DNA from 3 places in the Corynebacterium sp. S7 genome. Region 1 is predicted to be linked to each of the others. Evidence: riboswitches for the same ligand, from Rfam matches in the RefSeq annotation. Region 1 holds a riboswitch; each other region holds the start of a gene.
The links. Region 1 has a riboswitch for thiamine pyrophosphate ahead of ACXZ66_RS05705 (ECF transporter S component). Riboswitches for the same ligand answer to the same signal wherever they lie in the genome.

Region 1 (4,639 bases):
AGGCGGGTGTACTTACTGCATTGGCGCTTGCGCTGCACAACTTCCCAGAAGGTTTCGCCACCTTTGTCGCAGCGCTGGAAGACCCAGTCATGGCAGTGCCGATCGTAGTGGCCATTGCTATTCACAACATTCCGGAGGGCATCGCGGTTGCGGTCCCTCTGCGCGAGGCTACCGGTTCCAGGTGGAAGGCGTGGGGCTGGGCGACTCTTTCTGGGTTGGCAGAACCACTAGGTGCGCTGATCGGTTACCTTATCCTGATGCCGATCATGGGGCCGGCAACGATGGGCATCGCCTTTTGTGCGGTTGCGGGAATCATGGTGTTCGTCTCACTTGACGAGCTGATTCCAACCGCCGTGTCTACGGGCGAAAACCACGCGTCGACCTACGGAGTGGTTGCTGGCATGGCGGTCATGGCGGTCTCATTGGCACTCATGCTGTAGCGGAAACTAGCTAGAAACCTGAGCTTTAGGAGTCTTCGGTGTCAGGGCCTTAAACAGAGCGAGAAGACCCACGATGACAAAGCCCCAGATCAGGCCTACAACTAAGGAACCCGCGGTATTAATCAGCCATGCCAAGAAACTGTTGCTTACTGCAGTTTCCCAACCGTGGATGGTGTCGTATAGCCAGGTCCAGCCGAATTCTTCGAAGCCAACAATCATAATGTGCCCGCCGACCCAGAGCATGGCGATGGTACCGATCACTCCGATAATGCTCAGCACGACCGGCATGCCCTTGACCAGGGCAGTTCCGAGCTTCGGGGCACGTCCGCTCTTGATCAAACTAAGACCGATGTCGTCCATTTTCACGAGTAGTGCTACGGCACCGTAGACAAGGACCGTGATGCCAATACCGACCAGCGCGAGGACCAGGGCGCGCATCCAGAAAGTCTGATCCGCGATCTCATTGAGGGAAATCACCATGATCTCTGCAGACAAGATCAGGTCTGTGGTGATGGCGGAACGGACCAGACTGTCCTCGTCCTCAGGTGTTTTATTGGCTGCCTTCTCCTCGGCCTCGTGGCTGTCGCGAGTGAGCTGTTCGTAGATCTTGTGGGCACCTTCGTAACATAGATAGGTGCCACCGAGCATGAGGATTGGGGTGAGTGCCCACGGCGCGAACTCCGAGAGTAGCAAAGCAATCGGCAAAACAATGATCAGCTTGTTGAAGAAGGACCCCTTGGTGATCCGCCAGATCATGGGAAGTTCGCGTGCTGGACTAGCATCGGCAACGTATTGAGGTGTCACGGCCGCGTCGTCGATCACCACACCCGCGGCCTTTGCGGAGGTCTTTGCGGTTAGCGCGGCAACGTCATCCATCGTTGCGGCGGCCTTTTTGGCGATGAGGGCAATATCGTCGAGAAGCGCAAGCAAGCCACCGGCCATGTTTGTCTACCTTTCGTGCGGTCGAAAGCGGGAACGCTAAAAAGTTTACCTGTGGATGGTGCCTTTAGAATGCGACGTAGGATAGAAAACATGAAAATTGCCTGTATTGGTGTTGGTGCGGTTGGGGCCTGGTACGCCGGCAGTTTGGCGAAAAGTGGCCACGAGGTTGTCGCGGTGGCGCGCGGTAAGACGCTTGAGGCACTGCGAAGCCGTGGCATCGTGCTCAATAATGAGGACCCAATCAAAGTCGAAGCAGTCGGCCACATCAGCGAGGTCGAGCATGTTGACGTGATCATCCTGGCGATGAAGGCCACCGGGCAAAACCTCGCGGAGGTGCTTGAGGGCGCCCCGCAAGAGGCACTCGTTGCGGTCACGCAGAACTCTGTTGAGTCCGCCCACGAAGTCGCCCAGGTCGTGGGCACAGGGCGCACTCTGCCTGGCGTTGTCCGAGGCTACTTCCATCACACGGGCCCGGCGCAGGTCGAATTTCACGGTGGGCCGTGCTCGTTTACCACCGGCACCTGGGATGGCAGTAAGTCGCAGGTCCTTGATGAATTCGCAGACGCGTTGCAGTCCGCAGGCATTGACTGCATCGTGCGCACAGACATCTTCGTCGATGTGTGGGAGAAAGCAATGTTCGTCGCGTGTTGCGGGGCACTAGGATCGCTTGTCGACGAGCCCCTGGGGCAGCTGCGCGGTTTCTGGCGATCGTCGTTAAGTGCTCTCATGCAGGAGGTCGCCTCCGCGGGTCGGGCGAGGGGAGTGCCCCTGAGCAGCGATGTTGTGGATCGTACGATGGATTTCGCAGATCGCATGCCAGCCGATTCCACCACGTCGATGCAGCGTGATCTGGAAGTCGGAATCGTCGGCGAGCTCGATGCCCAAGTCGGCGCGATTGTGCGTGAGGCGGAACGCGGCAATGTCCAAGCTCCCATGCATGAGCTGATCCTGAAACTTCTTTTAAGGAAATTGGAGTAAGCTGTCCGCCTATGAGCGCTACTTTCACATCTACGGCCCGTGTTAAGACTGATCGGCCAGGTCGCTACGGAAAGCAATTGGCATCGCATTTTGGCAAGAAGATTTCCGCCAATTGGGATGCAGACACCAACCGTGGGCATCTTACATTCCCGTCGCCTGAGGGCCAGGATCTCCCCGCAACCACCTGCGACATGATTGCGGGCGACGGAGTACTCATGCTTTCGATCGATGGTGAAGCAGGAGCTGTTGAGCGCCTCGAACGCGTTGTTGCAGTGCACCTGATCCGTTTTGGCACCAAGGATGAGCTTGAAGTGAACTGGGCCCGCTCCGGTGGTCATGGTTCCGCGCACTTCACGTCGGCGGACTTGGAAAAGTAATTTATGTTTGCTTAACTTAATCGCGTACCCACGGGTGCCCTGCAGAAGTCGGGGCTGAGATGCCAGGAAAGCTGGCGAACCGTTGAACCTGATCCGGTTAGTACCGGCGCTAGGAAGGAAGCAATTTTATGCGTTCTCGCATGCAATGGCGCGTTATTGATATTGTCACCGCTGCAGTTCTCGGTGTGGCCTGTGGCCTCATTTTTTGGCTGTGGAACTCGATTGGATACGCCGGTTTTACCGCGCTTGATGCCCTGACACCCGGTTTCGGTGGCCTCTTCGCCGGCGTGTGGTTCCTCGGCGGTGTGCTGGGCGGCCTCATCATCCGCAAACCAGGTGCCGCCATCTTTGTGGAGGTCGTTGCCGCCTCGGTCTCGGCCATTTTGGGCAGCCAATGGGGAGTGGAAACACTCTACTCGGGCATTGTCCAAGGCCTCGGCGCAGAGCTGGTCTTCCTGGCTTTCGCTTATAAGAAGTTCACCCTGCCCGTAGCTATGCTCTCCGGTGTGGGCGCGGCGCTTGGCGCCTTCGTCCTCGAGCTGTTTACCAGCGCAAACCTGGCAAAGTCCATCGAGTTCAACATGATCTACCTAGGCTCGCTAATCATCTCTGGTGCGCTGCTTGCAGGCCTGCTCGGACACTATTTAGTCAAGGCTCTGGCGCAGACTGGCGCGCTTGATCGTTTCGCTGCAGGCAGGACTCGATGACCTCACCCGCCATTTCGGCGACCGACCTGTCCTACCATCACACGGTTCGGCGCGAGCCCGCCTTCAGCGGCGTCTCGTTTGAGATTGAACGCGGAGAAAAAGTCCTCCTCACCGGCGATTCCGGTGCCGGAAAGTCGACGTTGCTCGGTGTGATCGCAGGCTTGCTTGTCGACGACGAAGAGGGCACCCGCACAGGTAGCCTCACTGTCAATGGCTCCGTAGGTATGGTGCTGCAAGATCCCGATTCCCAAGTCATCTCCGGTCGCGTCGGCGACGATGTCGCCTTTGGCTGCGAGAATCTTGGACTGCCTCGCGAGGAGATCTGGCCACGCGTGGAAAAAGCCCTGGCCATGGTCGGGTTGGACGTGCCACTGAATCACCCGACTTCGCACCTGTCGGGTGGGCAGAAGCAGCGCCTCGCGCTCGCCGGCGTGCTGGCGATGGGCGCAGACATCATCGTGCTCGATGAGCCCACCGCCAACTTGGACCCGGGGGGCGCAGAATCCATCATCGCTGCAGTCACCGAGGTCTGCGCGCTCACAGGGGCAACGCTTCTCGTCGTGGAGCATAACCCCGAGCCGTGGCTGGGCCTCGTCGATACGCTCTTTCGCCTGGATAGCTCCGGCATGCGACAGATTGAGCCCGCCGATCTACCCGGACCGCCACAACTTCCGCCGCCGCGACCTGCAGTCGGCGCTCCGTGGCTGGTCAAGGCCGACGAGTTGCTTACCGATTGGGGACCACCGCGCACACTCGAGCTGCCCGAAGGCCATTCGAGCGTGCTACTCGGCGCGAACGGGACGGGGAAGACCACCCTTGCCACCGTTCTTGCTGGCCTAGCGAAGCCACAGGGAGGCAGCCTTGAGCTAGCCGAGGGCGTGCGACAGGGGTTACACAAACCTCCACATGAGTGGCGTTCAAAGGACCTTTCCCAGCGCATCGGCTACGTCTTCCAAAACCCAGAGCATCAGTTTGTCGCGCGCACCGTCGCCGATGAGCTGGCCATCTCGGGTGCGTCGAGCGAGCGTATCGACGAATTGGTGGCCAGGCTGCGGCTCGGGCATCTTTTGGAAGCCAACCCGTTTACCTTGTCGGGCGGCGAAAAACGACGCCTGTCGGTGGCAACCGCACTGGTGAACGCCCCGGCTTTCGTAGTTCTCGACGAGCCAACATTCGGCCAGGATTCCCGGACCTA
Region 2 (4,639 bases), 700 kb from region 1:
CACCGCGTGCTCGCGCTTGGGGATGCGCCCCGCACCTCTGGCCAGTCGCCCCGCCTCGACGCCATGGCGCATTGCATGGGCCATGGCCACTGGATCCTGGCAACGATTGATCGCGGAGGCAAGAAGAACGCCGTCGCAACCTAATTCCATGGCCAGTGACGCATCGGAGGCGGTGCCCACACCGGCATCCAGGAGCACGGGAACTGAGGCCCGCGTGCAAATCAGCTCAATATTGTGCGGATTGAGAATGCCCAAACCTGTGCCAATCGGGGAGCCGAGTGGCATCACGGCAGCCACGCCGACATCTTCTAGGCGGGTGGCTACGATCGGGTCATCCGAGGTATACGCCAACACCGTGAAGCCTTCGCTGACGAGGATCTCGCAGGCGTCGATAAGCTCGGCCGTATCGGGCAAAAGTGTGTGCTCGTCGGCGATGACCTCTACCTTGACCCACTTCGTGCCCAGGGCCTCGCGCGCAAGCTGCGCGGTCAAAACGGCGTCGCGGGCAGTGCGACACCCTGCCGTATTCGGAAGCAGCGCGATACCCAGGCGGGTGAGCAACTCGAAGACGGATTCTCCGCCACCGGCCGTTGCTTGGTGACGACGCATGGCGACCGTGGTCAGCTGAGTTCCGCTGGCAACAAGTGCTTCCTCGAGCAGCGACTGGGAGCTAGCGCCACCGGTGCCCATGACCAAGTGAGACTCAAAGGTTTTGTCGGCAATCGTGAGCATCATTAGCCTCCTTGCACAGCGGTGAGAATATCGACAGTGTCGCCGTCGGCAATGGTGCGCGACCACCCCGAGCGTGGCACGACGGCCCCGCCGATAGCCACGGCCACGCCTGTTTCGGTGCCGACCTGCTGCAACACGAGGTCCTCGACCGAAAGGGCCTGCGTGCTGACGGATTTGTCATTGACTGTGTAGGTAATCATGGTGCTCCTATTAATTAGGGACTGAATTAGGTACGAGTGCGTGGCGAAACGGATCGCACGCTGTGAGATCGGCGGGCACTTCGCTATCGGTAGCGAGCGCGAGCGCACTTTTTGCGCCGAGGGCAGCAAGTAGAATCCCGTGGCGGAAATAACCGGTGGACACGATCAGGTTCGTGCCAGCTTTGCCCAGGTAGGGCAGATCATCGGGGGTGCCGGGACGCGCGCCGCAGGTCGCCTCGACAAACTCACATTCCTCGATGCCAGGCACAATGCGAATCGCGTCGCGCAGCAGGTTGTATACCGCCCCGGCACTCGGCTGCGGGGAATCCTCGCGACTGGTCGCACCAATGGTGAGCAGCCCATTCTCGCGCGGAATCAGGTACACCGGACGATCCTCAACAAACCCACGAATCACACGAGTGATCAGCGGGAACATCTCTGCTGGCACGCGTAGATTCAGCACGTCGCCGTAGACGGGGCGCAGTTGCAACGGCGTGGAATCACCCTCAAACCAACCGTCAATCGTCGCAGCACCGAGGCCAGGGCTGAGCACAACGAAGCTTTGCGACGAGTCCACCTGCCCGTTTCCTAGGTGAATCGCCGTAGTGGGGGAGTGGCCCTCAATCGAGGTGACCTCTTCCCGGATGAAGTGTGCCCCGCGGCGGGAGATGGCATCGTAGAGCGCCTCCGCGAACAGACGCGGCGCGACCTGGTGATCCCCGTCGATACCAAGAACCTTCGCGATGCGCGGAGAGAGCGCCGGTTCCATCTTGCGCGCCTCACGTGTTGTCGGAGTTGCTACCTTAATTCCCTCGTGTTTCAGGTAGCCGGTGAGATCGGTGAGATGGGTGGCATCTGCGCGGTCGGCTCCGACCAGCAGGGTGCCGTCGGTGCGATAGCCGGTGGGCAGGTCGGTGTGCTGGCCAACGCGCTCGATGAGGCTGGGGTAGAGCTCAGCCGAGGCTTGCATGAGTGGGACAAGAGAATGCTGCTGGTATTGCACTTCGGCTGTGGGCGCCAGCATGCCGCCGGCGTGGTGGGTGGCACCGGAAGCCGGGTCTGGATCAATGAGGGTGACCTTGAAACCTGCCTCTTGGAATTCGAAGCACGTAGCCAGGCCGATGATTCCTCCACCGATGACAAAAACGTGCTTAGGCATGCGCAACCACCTGCTGAGCCAGGGAATAAGGGTCTGGCGAATCCATGAAAGCACGCACCATGGCGCTGCCTGCCACGCCCGTCATTGCCAGGTTTGCAACGTCCGCTGGTTGGACATCGCCGATAGCGACGATGGGCAGCTCGGATAGCTCGACGAGGCGGGGATAGCCACCGAGCCCGATGGGTGGGCGACCCGAGTCTTTGGTCGGTGTGGGGCGAAACGGTCCAGCTCCGATGTAATCGATGCACTCGGCTACCTCGTTTGCCGAGCGGACGAGTTCTTCGGTTCCTGTGGTCAGACCAATAATGGCCTCGGGGCCAAGGAGTTCGCGTGCTGCCTGGACCGGCAGGTCAGACTGCCCGAGGTGCACACCGTGGATAGGCACACCGCGATTGATTAGGGCCAGGGCGACGTCCACGCGGTCGTCGATAAGTATCTTTGTGCTCGTATTGACCTGGGCAACAGCCTGCGCGACGCGCTCTGCCAGCGCGAACAGGTCGCCCGCATCGATGGGTTTGGAGCGCACCTGGATCACTCCGGCGCCGCCGCGGGCAGCCTCGGAGGCGACGCGGACGATGTGGTCGGCGTCGCCGCGGCCGGTGATGACGTAGCAGCGTAGATCTAGTGAGGACACGTGTGCCAAGAAGCCTTTCCTTCCTTCGCTGGTGCTAACCAGACAGGTTCAAACGGTCCCGCGCAGGAGACAAAAGCGCGATCTCAGCCCGATCCTTCGGGCACCCGTGGGTTTAGACTCTTAGGTTAGCTAGGCCAAAACTTCTTCGCAATCGTTTCTTGCAGGGAGTTTGCCCGGTTGGAAATTTGGGGGATCGGGGAGCGGTGTGGCAAGATGTGAGCGTTGACTGTCATTTTGTGGCAGCACGTGTACTTGTAGCTGACACGAACCAGCCGAGCGCCCTGATAAGGGAAAAGCCGCTAGGGTCCTCTGTCCAGAATTGAAAAGGATTGCCTAACATGAGCAACGGCATCATTGACAAGATCGACGCAGCACAGCTGCGCTCCGACATCCCAGATTTCCGCCCAGGCGACACCCTGAACGTTAACGTAAAGGTTATCGAGGGCACCAACACCCGTACCCAGTTGTTCAAGGGTGTTGTTATCCGTCGCCAGGGCTCCGGAATCCGCGAGACCTTTACCGTGCGTAAGATCTCCTTCGGCATCGGCGTTGAGCGTACTTTCCCAGTACACTCCCCAAACATTGATTCCATCGAGGTAGAGCGCCATGGTCGCGTTCGTCGTGCGAAGCTGTACTACATGCGCGATCTGCGTGGTAAGGCTGCACGTATTAAGGAACGTCGCTAGTTCTAGCGTTTCTTCAGGCTCTTGGCCCCTTGGCTGCATTGCGCAGCCGAGGGGCTTTTTGCTGGTTTGCACCCCGGGGAGTCAGTCTTTCAGGACTTCGATATCGATTACCCGCGGGGCCACTACATCAGCTTCGTTTTCTCCATTGCCTCGGTCATGGAACGGTTGTAGCCGTCCAGCAGCGGGCGCAAAACTACGCCGAGCAGCAGCGTGGGCACAATAAAGAGCGCGAGCCAGCCGAAGCTGATCCAGAAATCACCCTCAAAGGTGCCTGCGATGGCCGAACGCATCGCGTTGATCGAGTGGGTTGCTGGCAGCCACGGGCTGATGTTTTGGAACCAGTTGGGCAGAAGCTCGAGGGGGTAGGAGCCACCGGCTGCCGAAATTTGCAATACCAGAAGCACCACCGCGACGGCCTTGCCTGCGTTGCCGAAGGAGAGCACCAGGGTGTAGACGATCAGCATGAACACCAGGGATGCAAGCCATGCAATCAAGAAAAGCAGGAATGGGTGGACGGGTTCGATCTGGACGAAAATAATCAGACCGAGCACCACCAAGGTGCTTTGTGCCAGGCCGATGAGCGCGAAGATGCCGAAGCGCCCGAAATATTGCTCGGTGCGGGTGAATTCTTGCGGTGCTGAATCAGCAGAGTCTGCGGAAGTAGCCTCGTCAATATCCTTGCGCGACACATTCGCACGCAGAACGACACCGGAAAGCAACGCGCCCACCCACAATGCCAAAGTGGTATACAGCGGGGTCATTGCAACACCGAAGCTGGCAACAGGGAAGACGGGCTCGCGCTTGACCTCAATCGGCGTGGCCAAAGCCGAGGCTAATTGCTCTGGGTTGGAACCGACCAAGTCAGCGAGCTGGGAGAAGTCACCGGTATCGCGGGCACGGCGGATGGCATCACGAGCTTGATCGAAATCATTGGCGGTGCGGTTGAGCGTATCGGCAAGACCAGCAGTGACATTCTTGGCATTGTCCAAGGTGTCTTGGACGGAGCCAGGCGAGCTGGATAGTGCCGAGGTGGCTTGATTAATGTCAGCGCCGACCGTGGAGAGATCCGAGCGAATGGTATCTAAGGTGCCTCCCAGCTGATCTAGTTGCGGGCGAAGTTGCGTGTCGTAGGTTGACCGCGCGTTGTCGATGGCTGCTTTTGCCTCGTTGAGCGCGTTCGTGGTGGCCTGCCGGTTCCCCTGCGAGGTGGTATTTCCCGCTGAAATAT
Region 3 (4,639 bases), on a different replicon from region 1:
GGTCCTTCACCTTCGGGCACATCCGCCAACTCGACGCCGTCGCCTCGCGCTTCCTCACCGGACTGGCAGCACAGTCACCGGTCCTGGTGCCCGCCGACACCGGCGGGTACGTGCTTGTCGATGTCGACGACACCATCATCGAAGTCCATGGCCATCAGAAACAAGGTGCCGGCTTCGGCTACTCCGGGGTCCGTGGCCTCAACGCCCTGCTGGCCACGGTGACCACACCCGATTCCGCTCCGGTGGTCATCGCACAGCGCCTGCGCAAAGGCTCATGTGGCTCCCCGCGTGGGGCCGGCCGGTTGATTGCTGATGCGATCACCACCACCAGGCGGTTACCGGGACTCCAGCACCAGAAAATGCTGGTGCGTGCGGACTCCGCTTTCTACGGCCGGCCCAGCATCCATGCAGCACTGACCGCAGGTGCGGATGTGTCGATCACCGCGCGGATGACGCCCAACATCCAGAACGCGATCGCCACGATCCCGGACACGTCCTGGGAAACAATTGAGTACACCGACGCGCTTTTCGACGAGGACACCCAGCGATGGATCTCCTCAGCAGAAGTCGCGGAAATCTCCTTCGTCGCTTTTGCATCGAAGAAGGAGGCTGATCAGGTTCCCGGTCGGCTGGTGGTGCGCCGGATCCCAGAGCTGAACAAAAAGGATCTTGATCAACCGGGACTGTTTGATCTGCACCGCTTCCATGCGGTGTTCACCACCGCCGACTCAGGTCTCATCGATACCGTGGCCGCGGATAAAACCCACCAGCAGCACGCGATCATTGAGCAGGTCAACGCCGACCTGAAAAACAGTGCGCTGGCGCATATGCCTTCAGGTGTGTTCACCGCGAACGCGGCGTGGTTGGTGGTGGCGGTCATGGCCTTCAACCTCACCAGGGCTGCCGGGACCATCGCGGCCGGGGCACTGGCCAGGGCTACGACTGCGACGATCCGGCGTCGGATCGTCATGGTGGCGGCCCGCATTGCTCGTAGGGCACGACGGTTGGTCCTGCACCTACCGCAGGGCTGGAAATGGGAGCCGCAGTGGCGGAAGCTGTTCGAGCACGGTCACTCGCCACCGGCTGTTGTTTCTTCCTGACCACCTGAGCCGAAACCCTCCGGCCCGAGCCGACCTACCAATTCGTGGAACAACCAGACGACGACGTGATCTGGGGATCACTCTTGCCCGAAATCCCTGACGGTGCCTGCAACCGATCTCAATCGCTTACCGAGGGCACATCGGTGGATCGAGGTTGAAACACGGGCTGGGTCTGGATCATTTCGAGGGGCGCAGCTGGTTGGGCTGGCATCACCACACGGTGTTAGTGACCGCGGCGCATCTGTTTGTCACTATCCAACGGTTGGCTGCGGACCCAAAAGCTCGCAAGGCGGTGTGAGTTTCTATGTCACACTCGCCGAACTCCAGACCGCTGTCATCAGGTTGTTGGCCTATTGCCCGTACTGCGGCCGCGCCCCCACCTAACAAAGCACTACTAGCCGAATGCTCGAGACGGACCGACAATGCCGAGCCGCAGAGACCATGGGGAAATGAAACTCAGGCGTTCGTAACCCCTCCACCCAACATCGCCTTCTGATATCTGTGCAGATGACTTTCGACAACAATATGGGAGAGACTGCAGGTGGTGGTGTGCGAGGAAAATCCCGCAATGCAGACTCTACACGGGTCGTAGGCCCCCCGATGAATGTGCCAGGAATGCCGCCCCGGTCACGGAATGAGCGACCCTCGCTGCCATATATGGCGGGCTGATGGGTGTAACGGCCTGTTAGGATTGGTTCCGTCCATACGGGAGCCCCAATGCAAGGGCTGAGATCGGGTTGTTGCAGCCTGCGACCGTCGAACCTGTCCGGGTAATGCCGGCGAAGGAAAAGGAACCCTCATTATGAGCTCATCGGCTCAGCACGCCCTAGCCCACGTCCATGACCAAGAATACGACCTCCAGGTCCCGGTCACGGAGATATCGTTAGAAGATGGTCCCGGCGGCGCACCCAACCCGCCTGTTCGGGTCTACCGCACCGCCGGGCCCGGTAGTGACCCGCTCGTCGGTCTTCCGCCGCTGCGGGCATCCTGGATTACTGGCCGCGGTGACGTCGAAACTTATGCGGGGCGGGAGCGCAACCTGCTCGACGATGGTCGCTCCGCCCTTAGACGTGGTGAGGCATCCCAGGAGGGTGCTGTTGCAAAGTTGGGGCAGTAGAAAGACCGGCGTGAAATAATCAGAGCCATGGGCATCTTCTCCGGTCGGCATTTCCCCCGTGACATCATCCTGTGGGCGGTGCGGTGGTACTGCCGCTACGGGGTGAGCTACCGCGATCTCGAAGAAATGATGACCGAGCGGGGTGTGCCAGTCGATCACACCACGATCTACCGCTGGGTGCAGAAATACGCCCCTGAGCTGGATAAGCAGACGCGCTGGTACCGGCAGGTACCCGACTGGCAGGCCAGTTCCTGGCGGGTGGATGAGACCTACATCCGGGTCGGCGGGAAGTGGTGCTATCTCTACCGGGCTATTACCGCCGGTGGGCAGACCCTGGACTTTTATCTCTCCCCGAAGCGCAATGTCGCGGCGGCCAAGCGTTTCCTGGCCAAGACCCTGAGGTCGAATACGACAGCCGGGTCCCCGCGGGTCATCAACACCGACAAGGCACCAGCTCTGGCCAGGGCAATATCCGAGCTGAAGGCGGAGGGAATCTGCCCTCAGACGGTGGAGCACCGGCAGGTGAAATACCTGAACAACGTTATCGAGGGAGATCATGGCCGACTTAAAAGAATCCTGGGGCCGAAGGGAGCGTTCAAAAACCGAATTTCCGCCTACCGGACGTTGAAAGGGATGGAAGCGATGCATTCATTACGGAAAGGCCAGGGGACGATGTTTGCTTACGGGCAACCGAACCCGGACGCGGTGATCGTCAGCCGGATATTCGAGACAGCTTAAGCACCCCGGAGCAAGGACAACTAATGTCTTGAGGTTGGGCTTTTCGACCCTGGCCCAACTTTGCAACAGCACCACATTGTTTACATATGGTCCGACCCCACCGCCACCCGGGGATGACTTTTGCGCGGGGACTGCCGCTCGGTTATCGGTAAACAATGTTTACACCCGGGTCGAATGCGTCCGCGCACATCGCGCTCATCTCCCGGGGATGCGCGTCCCGGTCGACGCGCTGGCGCGGAAGCCTCACGGCTTCCTTGCCCCACCATCACTCTTCTCCCGCATGATGCTCCATCCACGCACCATGACGACCCCAACACACTTGTACCCCGGTTTCACACACCGCTTCCGTGACCCCGCATCGACCCGCACACATCGACCGTCGCGTCACAGCGCCCGCGCCGGCGCCGGCGCCGCGACACTCACCAAAAGCAACACACCTTTGGCAGATAATCTGACTTTCGGTTTTGTGCTGGTCAGAGACCTGTGAAAAATGCACCGATTATATCGAACGTTCGTTATAATCGCCCCATGACTGAGCGCAACGAGTGCGAGAACTGCGGCGGACCGATCCCCCCGAGAACCGACCCGCGAGGACGAAAAGCGCGCTACTGCTCAGATGCGTGCCGCGCGGCGGCGTCGCGCAAACGACGCGAGCAACGCCACCGGGACGCGCTTGCCGAAGCGCGAAACCAGCTGAGCTTGAACCGACGAACCCCTGCCGAGGAAGCGGGGGAGGCGGCGAAAGTCGTGCGCGCAATGGCGTGCAATCTGCGCGAAGGGCGCGATTTTTTCGTAACCGAGCAGCACAAGGAATTGGTTGCAGCGGTTCACGAACTTGCCCAGGTTCTCAACGCCGCCGTCGCTGCCGAGGACGCGGCGGCAGTGGTGTCGAAAACGGGCGGGAATCGTGCCCAACGCCGGGCCGCGAAGCGCCGCCGTTAACCCGTTTTTAACGCACGAACGGAAAAGTTTTCACGCTCCTGCGGCGGGTCTGTGACCTGCACAAAACCGAAATTCTGATTATCAGCCAACGGTGTGCGCACTGTGGTGGCGTCGTGAGACGCCAGTAGTTCGTGACAGCAGGCATGAACTTAGGGTGGGGTGAAGCTGTGCTGAGTGTGCGAAGTAGCAGCGGTGGGTAGGGCCCGACCCCCGGGAAGTGGACACGGAGGATTTAATCAGGAAGCAGATTTCAGGATAGCAGGACCGCGCTCCTCAAACACCGCAGGCGCGAGATATTTACACCAGGAATGTCGGCGCACCGTGTTGTAACGGATACACCAGCGGAACACGTCCCGGCGGCAGCGCAATTGATTCTCAAAGGTCTTGGAATCCTTGAGGACTTCCCGCTTCAGCGCAGCGTTGAAAGACTCCGCTAACGCGTTGTCCGCACTGGTGCCGATTGATCCCATTGACTGCCTAATTCCAAGCTCTTTGCAGGTGTCCTGGAATGCGTGAGAGGTGTAAACGCTGCCGTGATCCGAGTGGAAAATCGCACCTTTAAGGCTTCCACGCTGGCCCTTAGCCATCAGCAAAGCATCCTGCACCAGGGACGTGCGCATATGATCCGCGATCGCGAAACCAACAAGTCGGCGAGAATAGCAATCAATGACCGTGGCCAGATATATATTCGACCCATCCGCAATCGGCAGGTAGGTGATGTCCCCGACGTAGAGCTGGTTTG

Region 2: linked by a shared signal. The riboswitch ahead of ACXZ66_RS08965 (thiamine phosphate synthase) and the one ahead of ACXZ66_RS05705 (ECF transporter S component) in region 1 are both predicted to bind thiamine pyrophosphate.
Region 3: linked by a shared signal. The riboswitch ahead of ACXZ66_RS14125 (phosphomethylpyrimidine synthase ThiC) and the one ahead of ACXZ66_RS05705 (ECF transporter S component) in region 1 are both predicted to bind thiamine pyrophosphate.

What each region holds. Positions count from the first base shown of each region.
Region 1 covers NZ_CM136760.1:1,170,378-1,175,016, forward strand. Annotated here, with positions in the region: gene zupT (zinc transporter ZupT) at 1-440, shown strand, start outside; gene ACXZ66_RS05690 (DUF808 domain-containing protein) at 447-1,382, opposite strand; gene ACXZ66_RS05695 (2-dehydropantoate 2-reductase) at 1,473-2,360, shown strand; gene ACXZ66_RS05700 (DUF2218 domain-containing protein) at 2,372-2,737, shown strand; TPP riboswitch at 2,758-2,870, shown strand; gene ACXZ66_RS05705 (ECF transporter S component) at 2,866-3,444, shown strand; gene ACXZ66_RS05710 (ABC transporter ATP-binding protein) at 3,441-4,639, shown strand, end outside.
Region 2 covers NZ_CM136760.1:1,868,934-1,873,572, reverse strand. Annotated here, with positions in the region: gene ACXZ66_RS08980 (thiazole synthase) at 1-732, opposite strand, end outside; gene thiS (sulfur carrier protein ThiS) at 735-932, opposite strand; gene thiO (glycine oxidase ThiO) at 943-2,091, opposite strand; gene ACXZ66_RS08965 (thiamine phosphate synthase) at 2,084-2,734, opposite strand; TPP riboswitch at 2,729-2,843, opposite strand; gene rplS (50S ribosomal protein L19) at 3,064-3,411, shown strand; gene ACXZ66_RS08955 (YhgE/Pip domain-containing protein) at 3,534-4,639, opposite strand, start outside.
Region 3 covers NZ_JBTIYK010000002.1:35,300-39,938, reverse strand. Annotated here, with positions in the region: gene ACXZ66_RS14135 (IS1380 family transposase) at 1-1,100, shown strand, start outside; partial or broken gene ACXZ66_RS14130 (IS701 family transposase) at 1,255-1,398, shown strand; TPP riboswitch at 1,796-1,905, shown strand; partial or broken gene ACXZ66_RS14125 (phosphomethylpyrimidine synthase ThiC) at 1,903-2,190, shown strand; gene ACXZ66_RS14120 (IS6 family transposase) at 2,245-2,955, shown strand; gene ACXZ66_RS14115 (hypothetical protein) at 3,484-3,897, shown strand; one part of gene ACXZ66_RS14110 (IS3 family transposase) at 4,134-4,639, opposite strand, start outside.